Linked DNA regions of Flocculibacter collagenilyticus. The protein of the gene in region 2 interacts with the protein of the main gene of each other region in a pairwise test. Links are inferred from orthologs where the notes say so. Each region holds a gene or a part of one and is shown on either strand. Other genes may lie near its edges.

Region 1 (4,898 bases), 960 kb from region 2 along the record:
AACCAAGCTAAAACTTTCTAGCAATTAGTTAATATCAAAACGATCTGCATTCATTACTTTAGTCCAAGCTGCTACAAAGTCGTGAACAAACTTTTCTTTGTTGTCGTCTTGGGCGTAAACTTCAGCATAAGCGCGAAGTATGGAGTTTGAACCGAATATTAAATCTACGCGTGTGGCCGTGTATTTTTGTTCGCCGCTTTTTCGCTCTACAATGTTGAAAAGGCCATTTCCTGCTGGTTTCCACTCGAATTTCATATCTGTTAGGTTAACGAAAAAGTCTGTGGTTAGTGCGCCAACATTGTCGGTAAAAACGCCATGACTCGTATTATGGTGGTTTGTACCAATCACACGCATGCCGCCAATTAGTGTTGTCATTTCAGGGGCTGTTAACCCAAGTAATTGAGTATGGTCTAGCATCAATTCTTCTGCGCTTACTGCGTAATCTTTCTTCAGCCAGTTACGGTAACCGTCATGAATTGGTTCCATAGGCTCAAATGACTCTTCATCCGTCATTTCACTTGTAGCGTCGCCACGCCCAGAAGAGAAGGGGACTTGCACATCAAAGCCTGCATTTTTGGCAGCTTGCTCAACGCCAAGATTACCGGCTAGTACAATCATGTCAGCGATACTTGCACCTACGTTATTAGCAATTTCTTCTAACACGTTAAGCACTTTGGCTAAACGTTGTGGCTCATTGCCTTCCCAGTCTTTTTGTGGGGCGAGACGAATGCGTGCTCCATTGGCACCACCACGTTTGTCAGAACCGCGGTAGGTTCTTGCACTATCCCAAGCTGTAGTCACCATTTCATTAATTGATAGTCCGCTTTGTTCAATCATGCGTTTAGCGCTATCAATGTCATAGCTTTTATTTCCAACAGGGATAGGATCTTGCCAAATCAAATCTTCTTCTGGTACGTCTGGCCCAAAGTAGTTCGATTTAGGCCCCATATCACGGTGGGTTAATTTAAACCAAGCACGAGCAAACACCTTTGAGAAATATTCGTGGTCATGACGGAATTTTTCCATGTACTCACGATAAATAGGGTCTACCTTCATTGCCATGTCAGCATCGGTCATCATCGGCATAGTAGGAATAGAAGGATCTTCTACGTCAACTGGCATATTTTCTTCTTTGATATCAACGGGCTTCCATTGATAAGCACCAGCAGGACTTTTAGTTACTTCCCATTCATGATCAAGTAACATTTCAAAATAGCCACCGTCCCACTTAGTGGGATCTTTAGTCCATGCGCCTTCAGGCCCGCCAGTTAGAGTATGTCGCCCTTTACCCGATTTATGCGGGTTGTGCCAACCGAATCCCATTTGTTCAACATCTGCGCCTTCTGGGGCGTCACCAAGTGCTTCAGGATCACCAACGCCATGGCATTTACCAATGGTATGGCCACCAGCAGTTAACGCAGCTGTTTCTTCGTCATCCATGGCCATGCGTTTAAATGTTTCACGCACATCTTTTGCAGTCAGACTGGGATCTGGCTTGCCGTCAACGCCTTCCGGGTTTACGTAAATTAATCCCATTACTACCGCAGCTAGCGGATTTTCAAGTGAACTACGGTCATCCTCTTCTTTGTAACGCTCATCGGTAAGCCATTCGTTTTCCGTACCCCAATATACATCTTTTTCAGGGTGCCAAATGTCTTCTCGCCCAAAGCTAAAACCAAAGGTTTTCAATCCAGCCACTTCGTACGCTGCATTACCCGCTAAAATGATGAGATCGGCCCAACTTACTTTATTACCGTATTTTTGTTTTAATGGCCAAAGTAGGCGGCGTGCTTTATCTAAATTTGCATTATCAGGCCATGAATTTAAAGGCGCGAAGCGAATATTACCTGAACCTGCACCGCCACGACCGTCAGCTAAGCGATAAGATCCTGCTGAATGCCATGCCATCCGAATAAATAGGCCAGAATAACTGCCCCAATCTGCTGGCCACCATTCTTGGCTATCTGTTACTAAGTTAAGCATGTCATTTTTTAGGGCTGCTATGTCAAGTTTGCTAAGTTCATCACGGTAGTTAAAGTCTTCACCATACGGGCTCGTTTTTGTGTCATGCTGATGTAAGATGTCTAGCTGTAATGTTTTTGGCCACCAACGTGTAACAGAGTTTTCATTTAGAGTATTCCCTCCATGCATAACGGGGCACTTATTTGCGTTGCTCATATTCAGATCCTATTTATATTTATTTTGAAATGAATGGACGAATGCCCAACTGCATCATTTGAGTAATACGTACATTTGAAGAATATAGTCACAAATAATTTTAATTCGAATAGAAATTAAAATTTAATCTGGCATTTTATTACTTTACACGTTTTGTCAGTTTATTAAAGTACTGAAATAAAAGAGTTTTATAAATATGTAAGTACAGGTTGAATAGGGGAGATATTGAGCGTTTTGCAGGCACAAAAAAAGTTGGCGTCATAGTCTAAAGTAGAAAATGAGTCACCAACTTTTTAGCGTTGTATTATGTGATTAAGCGAGTTCAGATAAACACATTTCTTCGTGAATTTGTGCGCACCACTGTTTAATGCGTTTTTCTGTTAACTCTGGCTGCCTGTCTTCGTCGATACCTAAACCTACGAAGTGATTTTCGTCTGCCATGCCTTTTGACGCTTCAAAGTTATAGCCTTCAGTTGACCATTGACCAACTAAGATTGCACCTTTGGCTTCTACAATGTCTCTTACCATGCCCATAGCATCTAGGAAGTATTCAGCATAGTCTTCTTGATCACCACAACCAAAAATAGCAACAAGCTTGTTTTCAAAGTCAATTTCTTCTAACTCTGGGAAAAAGTCATCCCAGTCACATTGTGCTTCGCCGTAGTACCAAGTAGGAATACCGAACAATAATAAATCAAATTCTGCAATGTCTTCTTTGCTGCTTTTAGCAATGTCGTGCACAGCCACCATTTGTTTGCCAAGCTGCTTTTGAATAAGCTTTGCTACGTGTTCAGTGTTGCCTGTGTCGCTACCAAAAAAAATGCCTACACTTGCCATTTGCTGATACCTTCTAATCTTTAAACGTTGTATATCTGTCTAATAAAATTGTTTCAATTAGCGCGCTTCTACTCATTTTTTGCTTATCTGCTTCTTCACTGAGCACATCGTACAAATGAGCCGATACTTTAAATTCGATGCGCTTTAATCCTTTTGCTTTATCTCGTTTTAGCTGATTGCGCTTGTTTACCTTTAGCTGCAATTCTCTTGGTAGAGGGTTTGTTTTTGGTCTGCCAGGACGTTTTTCATTTTCAAACAGATCGATAGTTGTGCGATCTTCAACATATTTGGCCATAGATTAAAGTCCAGAACCTTCCATAGATAACTGGATAATGCCTTTAGCAACAAAACCTGCACATCCTAAGAATAGAACTAACCACACAATTGCTCTACCAAATAGAGGCACATCACCTTTTTTTAATACATCGTGAATCGCCATCCCAATAAAGAAAAAAATGATAACGAAAAACAAGTTTAGACCTATGGTTTCAATCTGGTCGATGTATTTAGCGAACATTATGTACCTCGTAAAAATTAGGCCGCGAAATATAGCACAAAATATTCTGAATATTGAGTAATAATCACAATTTATCCACAATTTATGGCGGCACTAAAGCTTTACTCTTTCAGTTTTGATTTAGATCAATCAGGCCACTGTTTGATTTGCCTTATTTAATTTTAATTAAGATTGTAAAAAACGTTCAACAATTTGGTTGAATGCTACTGGTTTTTCAGCATGTAGCCAGTGCCCTGCATTGCTAATAATTTTGGCTTGGGAATTAGGGAAAAGCGAAGTGATAACATCGCGATGTTCAGCGGTAATATAGTCTGAATTCTGGCCCTTTATAAAAAGTACGGGTGCGTCGAAATGACGATATTCATAAGCATCAGATTCATCAAAACCGATAATGTGCGAGTAGTTCTGGGCAAGCCCTGCCAAGTTAAAACGCCAACGAAATTGTTGAGTTGCTTCATCTTTTACCAGACTTTTAAGTAAAAACTGTCTTACGCCTAGCTCATTAATTGATGTAGACAATTGCTTATCTGCATCATTGCGCGATGCTAAGTTTGCCAAATCAACTGATTTTAATGCATTGATAATGTAAGTATGGCGGTCGTTATAAACCACTGGAGCAATATCGGCACAAATTAATTTTTTAACACTTGAAGGGGCTGAAAGTGCAAGGGTCATCGCCACTTTTCCGCCCATAGAGTGGCCTAGTAAATTAAACGTATCGATACCAATGTGATTCATGGTGTCCATCACGTCGTTAGCCATAGATTGATAAGTAAATTCATCACTATGAGGAGAACTGCCGTGATTAGTTAAATCTATATTAATTACTTGATATTGCTTTTCTAGGTGGCGCTGAATTGTGCTTAAATTTTCAAGGCTGCCAAACAAGCCATGCATTAATACCACTGGTTCGCCAGTGCCAGTTAACTTGTAATTTAATACCATTGTATTTATTACTCTCTTTTTAATCTTTACTCAGAAGGTGTATCCAAATCTGAGCAATTATTAGCTAATGTTATTGGTGAAGAAAACATCAGGTAAATCGAAAACATTAATGCGATCTAGTTTATCAGTTTTTTATAAGTATAATCAGCATCTAATATCGTTGGGGATAGTTATAGAGAGTAATCATGAAAACAATAGAAATAGATGACGACATTTATCAATACATAGCAAGTAAAACAGAACAAATTGGTGAGAGTGCGTCAGACATTTTACGTAGATTACTGATAGAAGCTCAAACCAACACAACGGGAACAAATAACGTACAGTTAAACGAAATTTCCAATAATCCTGCTACGCTTGAGCATGCCCAAGCAGACACAACGCCTGCAACAACCAATACAAATGACACTCAGTCAAATAC
Region 2 (4,844 bases):
ACCATACTTATTGATGTAACTAGTAAATTCATATTGGCTAACGCGACGGTCATTATTGGTATCTATATAACCAAAGTGGTTAGAAATATCATCGTCATCGGCTTCTTCAATTGAAATATAACCGCTGCTATCATTATCTAATGCTGCAAAACTATTTTCGATACGATCGAATTTCTTAATTTCTGCTTTAAATGCTGACTCAGTGATCTCTGAATCTTCAGCAACTCGGCCAGTGTTTAATTTCATATACGTGTCATATTCTACACGACTGATGTTGCCATCTAAGTCGGTATCAATATTTGAGAAGTGCTCCCAAATATTGTCATCATCAGCTTCAACCTTAGAAATTAAACCATCGTTGTCATTATCAAGGCTAGCGAAGTCACTGTCGATTTTGTCTACATGGTTTGCACAAGCTGGAATAGTTAACACTGCCGCGATTGCTGTAGTAAGTAATAGTTTGTTCATAATGATGCTCCATGTTGTTTTTGCCACTTCAACCGAAAGCCGGAGGAAGGTTTTTAATATTTGTGATTCAATGGTTACAACATGCGTGCCAATTTATTAAATTATTTAAAATCAATACGTTGTGTCGTTTTGTGATGGTTTCAATACGTACCGCCTCTGTAATATTTACAGATGTTTGTAAATTTTGGATCTAATCCACGTAAGCCTTGGTAACGAAACTTCAATTATTGGGAGATGCTCGTTACACTAAATTGAGATATAAATAGGGAAGAAGTGAGTTAACACGGTGACTAAACGATTTAGCCAAGCAGCAGAGAATAACCAAGAACCTATTCTTCAGCAGTTAACACAGTATTTTGCTACCCGTGCAACAGTACTGGAGATAGGTTCGGGCACTGGGCAGCACGCTGTACATCTTGCGCGTGGGTTATCACATTTAGTGTGGTGTCCAAGTGATCTATTAAATAATTTATCAGGGATTGCAGCGTGGATTAGTGAAGCTGCGCTGTCTAATATCATTGACCCGATTGAATATAATGCGGCACTTGATGAATGGCCCTTAGCTGTAGATGCCGTGTATTCAGCGAATACCGCACATATTATGCAAGCAAACGAGGTAGCAATCATGATGTCAGAAATATCTAAAAACCTACCCGTAGATGGAATATTTGCGCAATATGGCCCTTTTAAAATGAACGGTCGCTGTACCACAGCATCAAATGTCGCATTTAATCAACGTTTATTGCAGCAAGGGTATGGTGGTATAAGGGATATCGCTGAACTTGAAAAGTGGGCAGGCACTGAACTGCAATTACAAGAGAGAATTGAAATGCCAGCGAATAATTTTCTGCTGATTTGGCAAAAATGGTAGCGCCAAGTGCAATATTCTTCTTAAAAATACCCTGCAAAGTAACCGCAATAACTGACTATTGTTGTTAATTCTTATATTATGTCGCCAATTTAATTTATTCAGTCTTCTATAGAAAACAAAATGGCGCTAAATACCTTATCTCTTAAAGCTAAAAATGGTGGCTTATGGATAAAGCATGCATGGGAAATTTTAAAAATTAAACCCGCTAGCTTTATTGCAATCAGCATTTTTACATCATCACTCTTTATTGCAGGTCAACTTCATCCAATACTTGGATTATTGATTATGTTTGCTAACCCTTTTATTACGGCGGCTTATTACGTTGTTATCGAACATGCACGTCAAGGCCATCATATTCGTTTTGAGCAGTTTTTTTCGGCAATAAAACACTTACCAAATAAACTTACGTTATTCCGGTTAGCTGTGGTTTCCTTATTACTATCTGCATTATTTTCAATTGCATTGAGTCCTATTCTTGAAACATTGCAGCAGGGTGCTAAGCCTGACTTTGGTCAAATAGTGTTAGTGGTAGTGGTGTCTGCGATATATATGATGCTATTCGCTTATGCTGTGCCAATTGCTGTATTTACTAAAGAAAAAAGTTTACCAGAAATTTTTAAAGGGAGCTTTTTTGCTTGTTGGCGCAATGTAATTCCACTTACAGTGTACAGCATTATCAGTATGCTACTTATCGCCTTAACTATTCCTACTCTTATGGTCGGGATGATTATCGTTATCCCTGTTCTAACGATTTCGTTTTATCTTTCTTTTATTAATATTTTTGCTCCCTCGCTGATTGTTCAGCAAAGTGAAAATTCGGATGAAGACGATAGTAATAATGGCAACGATGGTATGTTTTTAGGGTAATGTTTAAAAAAAGCACTGCAACTTTAGATAGTCAAAGCAAAGTGTATAGTACTGCGGTGCGGATGCTATCGCAGCGCGACTATTCTCAACAGAACTTAGCTGACAAGTTATTACAGCGCGGTGCTTCAAGCGACCATGTTACTTCGGTCATTGATACGTGTATAAAGGAAGGGTGGCTTGACGATGAGCGATATTGCGAACGCTTTATTGCAGCAAGGGTTGCAAGCGGTATGGGTAAAATGCGAATTTTACGTGATGCGGCACAAAAAGGCATTCCAAAAAATATTGTAGAAACGTGTTTAAATTGTACAGAAATAGACTGGTTTCAAAGCGCTTTAACAGCATATAATAGAAAGTTTTCTGGTATTTCAGTGACAGATTATAAAGACAAAGCAAAATGTATGCGTTATTTACAATATCGCGGCTTTTCTTTTGATGAAATAAATTATGCAATTGAGCAAGCGGCTCAAGAACAAACTAACGATGAAGCACCATTTTCTTGGTAATTAGTTTTCCGCGTAGCGGGTGTTAGTAGTAGCGTTAGTATTAATTAAGTATAAAAGTTTTTAGAAATAAAAAGGTTCGAATTCTTATGACCATGACCACAGCTGAGATCCGCAATGCGTTTTTAACGTTTTTTGCAAACAAACAGCACCAAAAAGTAAATAGTAGTTCTTTAGTTCCAGGCAATGATCCAACCTTATTATTTACTAATGCGGGTATGGTGCCATTTAAAGATGTCTTTTTAGGCGCTGAAAAAAGACCTTATACGCGTGCAACTTCTTCTCAGCGCTGTGTTCGTGCAGGTGGCAAACATAATGACTTAGAAAATGTTGGTTATACAGCCCGCCATCATACTTTCTTCGAAATGTTGGGTAACTTCAGCTTTGGTGATTATTTTAAAACGGACGCTATTAAGTATGCATGGGAGTTTTTAACCGATGTATTACAGCTGCCTAAAGAAAAGCTGTGGGTGACAGTATTTGAAGAAGACGATGAAGCCGCAGAAATCTGGATTAAAGAAATCGGGGTTGCACCTGATCGTGTTTCACGCATTGGTGCCAAAGATAACTTCTGGTCGATGGGTGATACAGGTCCTTGTGGCCCTTGTACTGAAATATTTTTTGACCACGGTGAAGAAATTTGGGGTGGTCCTCCAGGCACGCCAGAAGAAGATGGTGACCGTTACATTGAAATTTGGAACTTGGTTTTCATGCAATTTAACCGTCATGCCGACGGCACAATGGAACCATTACCGAAGCCTTCAGTTGACACGGGTATGGGGCTAGAACGTATTGCGGCAATAATGCAGAATGTTCACAGTAACTATGAAATTGATATATTCCAAAATCTAATTAAAGCTACCGCCGAGATTATTGGTGTTAGTTCTCTTGAAGACAAATCGCTTCGCGTGATTGCTGATCATATTCGCTCTTGTAGCTTCTTAATTGCTGATGGTGTAATGCCATCTAATGAAGGCCGTGGTTATGTGTTACGCCGTATCATCCGTCGTGCTGTTCGCCATGGTAATAAATTAGGTGCCACTGAAAACTTCTTCTACAAACTGGTTGCTACTTTGATCGAGCAAATGGGAGAAGCCTATCCTGAGCTAGTTAAGCAACAAGCCGTTATTGAAAAAATGTTGCGAATTGAAGAAGAACAATTTGCAAAAACCTTAGACCGTGGATTAGCGATTTTAGAAGATAATCTTAGCGCGTTAGAAGGTGATGTTATTCCTGGCGATATCGTATTTAAACTCTATGATACCTATGGCTTTCCTGCAGATTTAACCGCAGACATTGCACGAGAGCGCAAATTAACGATCGACCAAGCAGGTTTTGACGCAGAAATGAAAGCGCAGCGCGAGCGCGCACAAAAAGCGAGTAGCTTTGGCACAGATTATAACGAACAGATAAAGTCTGATAATGCATCTTCTTTTGAAGGCTATGAGCACGTTAAAACAACCAGCTCTGTGTTAGAGATATTTAAAGACGGTGCTCCTGTGACGGCATTAAATGATGGTGAACAAGGGATAGTTGTACTTGATAAAACGCCATTTTATGCTGAATCAGGTGGACAAATAGGTGATACAGGCTCGTTAATCGCTGGATCTGGCGAATTTATTGTTGAAGATACCATTAAATTAGGTAACGCGTTTGCTCATAAAGGAAAAGCGGTCGGTACATTGAATGTATCAGATGAAGTAACTGCACAAATTGATGACATACGCCGCGAAAGAATCAAAAAAAATCACTCTGCAACTCACCTTCTTCATGCTGCATTACAACAAGTATTAGGCGAGCATGTTACACAGAAAGGTTCATGGGTAGGTCCAGATCGCTTACGTTTTGACTTTTCACATTATGAAGCCGTAACCAACGACCAATTAAAAGAAGTTGAGCATTTGGTTAATCAACAGATTATAAATAATGAGCAATTAACAGTAGAGCTAATGGATATTGACGCTGCTAAAGAAAAAGGCGCAATGGCTTTATTTGGTGAAAAGTACGATGATGAAGTACGTGTTATTAGTATGGGCGACTTTTCAATTGAATTGTGTGGTGGTACGCATGTAGAACGTACCGGTGATATTGGTTTCTTCAAAGTTGTATCAGAAGCTGGTATTGCTGCCGGTGTA

Evidence for each region. Proteins that work in one complex are often made in the same cells at the same time.
Region 1: the proteins of HUU81_RS04130 (region 2) and fldA interact in binary tests that used the Escherichia coli proteins (3 or more experiments, as listed by UniProt). The link is inferred for Flocculibacter collagenilyticus from one-to-one orthologs.

Annotation. Positions count from the first base shown.
Region 1 is NZ_CP059888.1:1,892,247-1,897,144, forward strand. The notes cover bases 1,254-4,218. They hold fldA (flavodoxin FldA), read right to left. Parts: upstream 3,016-4,218; coding sequence 2,491-3,015; downstream 1,254-2,490. Other genes in these bases: katG (catalase/peroxidase HPI), read right to left, coding at 1,254-2,178; ybfE (LexA regulated protein), read right to left, coding at 3,029-3,310; HUU81_RS08415 (DUF2788 domain-containing protein), read right to left, coding at 3,314-3,532; HUU81_RS08420 (alpha/beta fold hydrolase), read right to left, coding at 3,698-4,218. Also shown: more of katG, read right to left, coding at 25-1,253; more of HUU81_RS08420, read right to left, coding at 4,219-4,477; replication initiation negative regulator SeqA, read left to right, coding at 4,663-4,898. UniProt on the Escherichia coli protein: Low-potential electron donor to a number of redox enzymes. Involved in the reactivation of inactive cob(II)alamin in methionine synthase.
Region 2 is NZ_CP059888.1:930,977-935,820, forward strand. The notes cover bases 1,048-3,958. They hold HUU81_RS04130 (regulatory protein RecX), read left to right. Parts: upstream 1,048-2,205; coding sequence 2,206-2,712; downstream 2,713-3,958. Other genes in these bases: HUU81_RS04120 (DUF938 domain-containing protein), read left to right, coding at 1,048-1,339; HUU81_RS04125 (hypothetical protein), read left to right, coding at 1,460-2,206; alaS (alanine--tRNA ligase), read left to right, coding at 2,799-3,958. Also shown: HUU81_RS04115 (EF-hand domain-containing protein), read right to left, coding at 1-468; more of HUU81_RS04120, read left to right, coding at 755-1,047; more of alaS, read left to right, coding at 3,959-4,844. UniProt on the Escherichia coli protein: Modulates RecA activity through direct physical interaction. Can inhibit both RecA recombinase and coprotease activities. May have a regulatory role during the SOS response. Inhibits DNA strand exchange in vitro.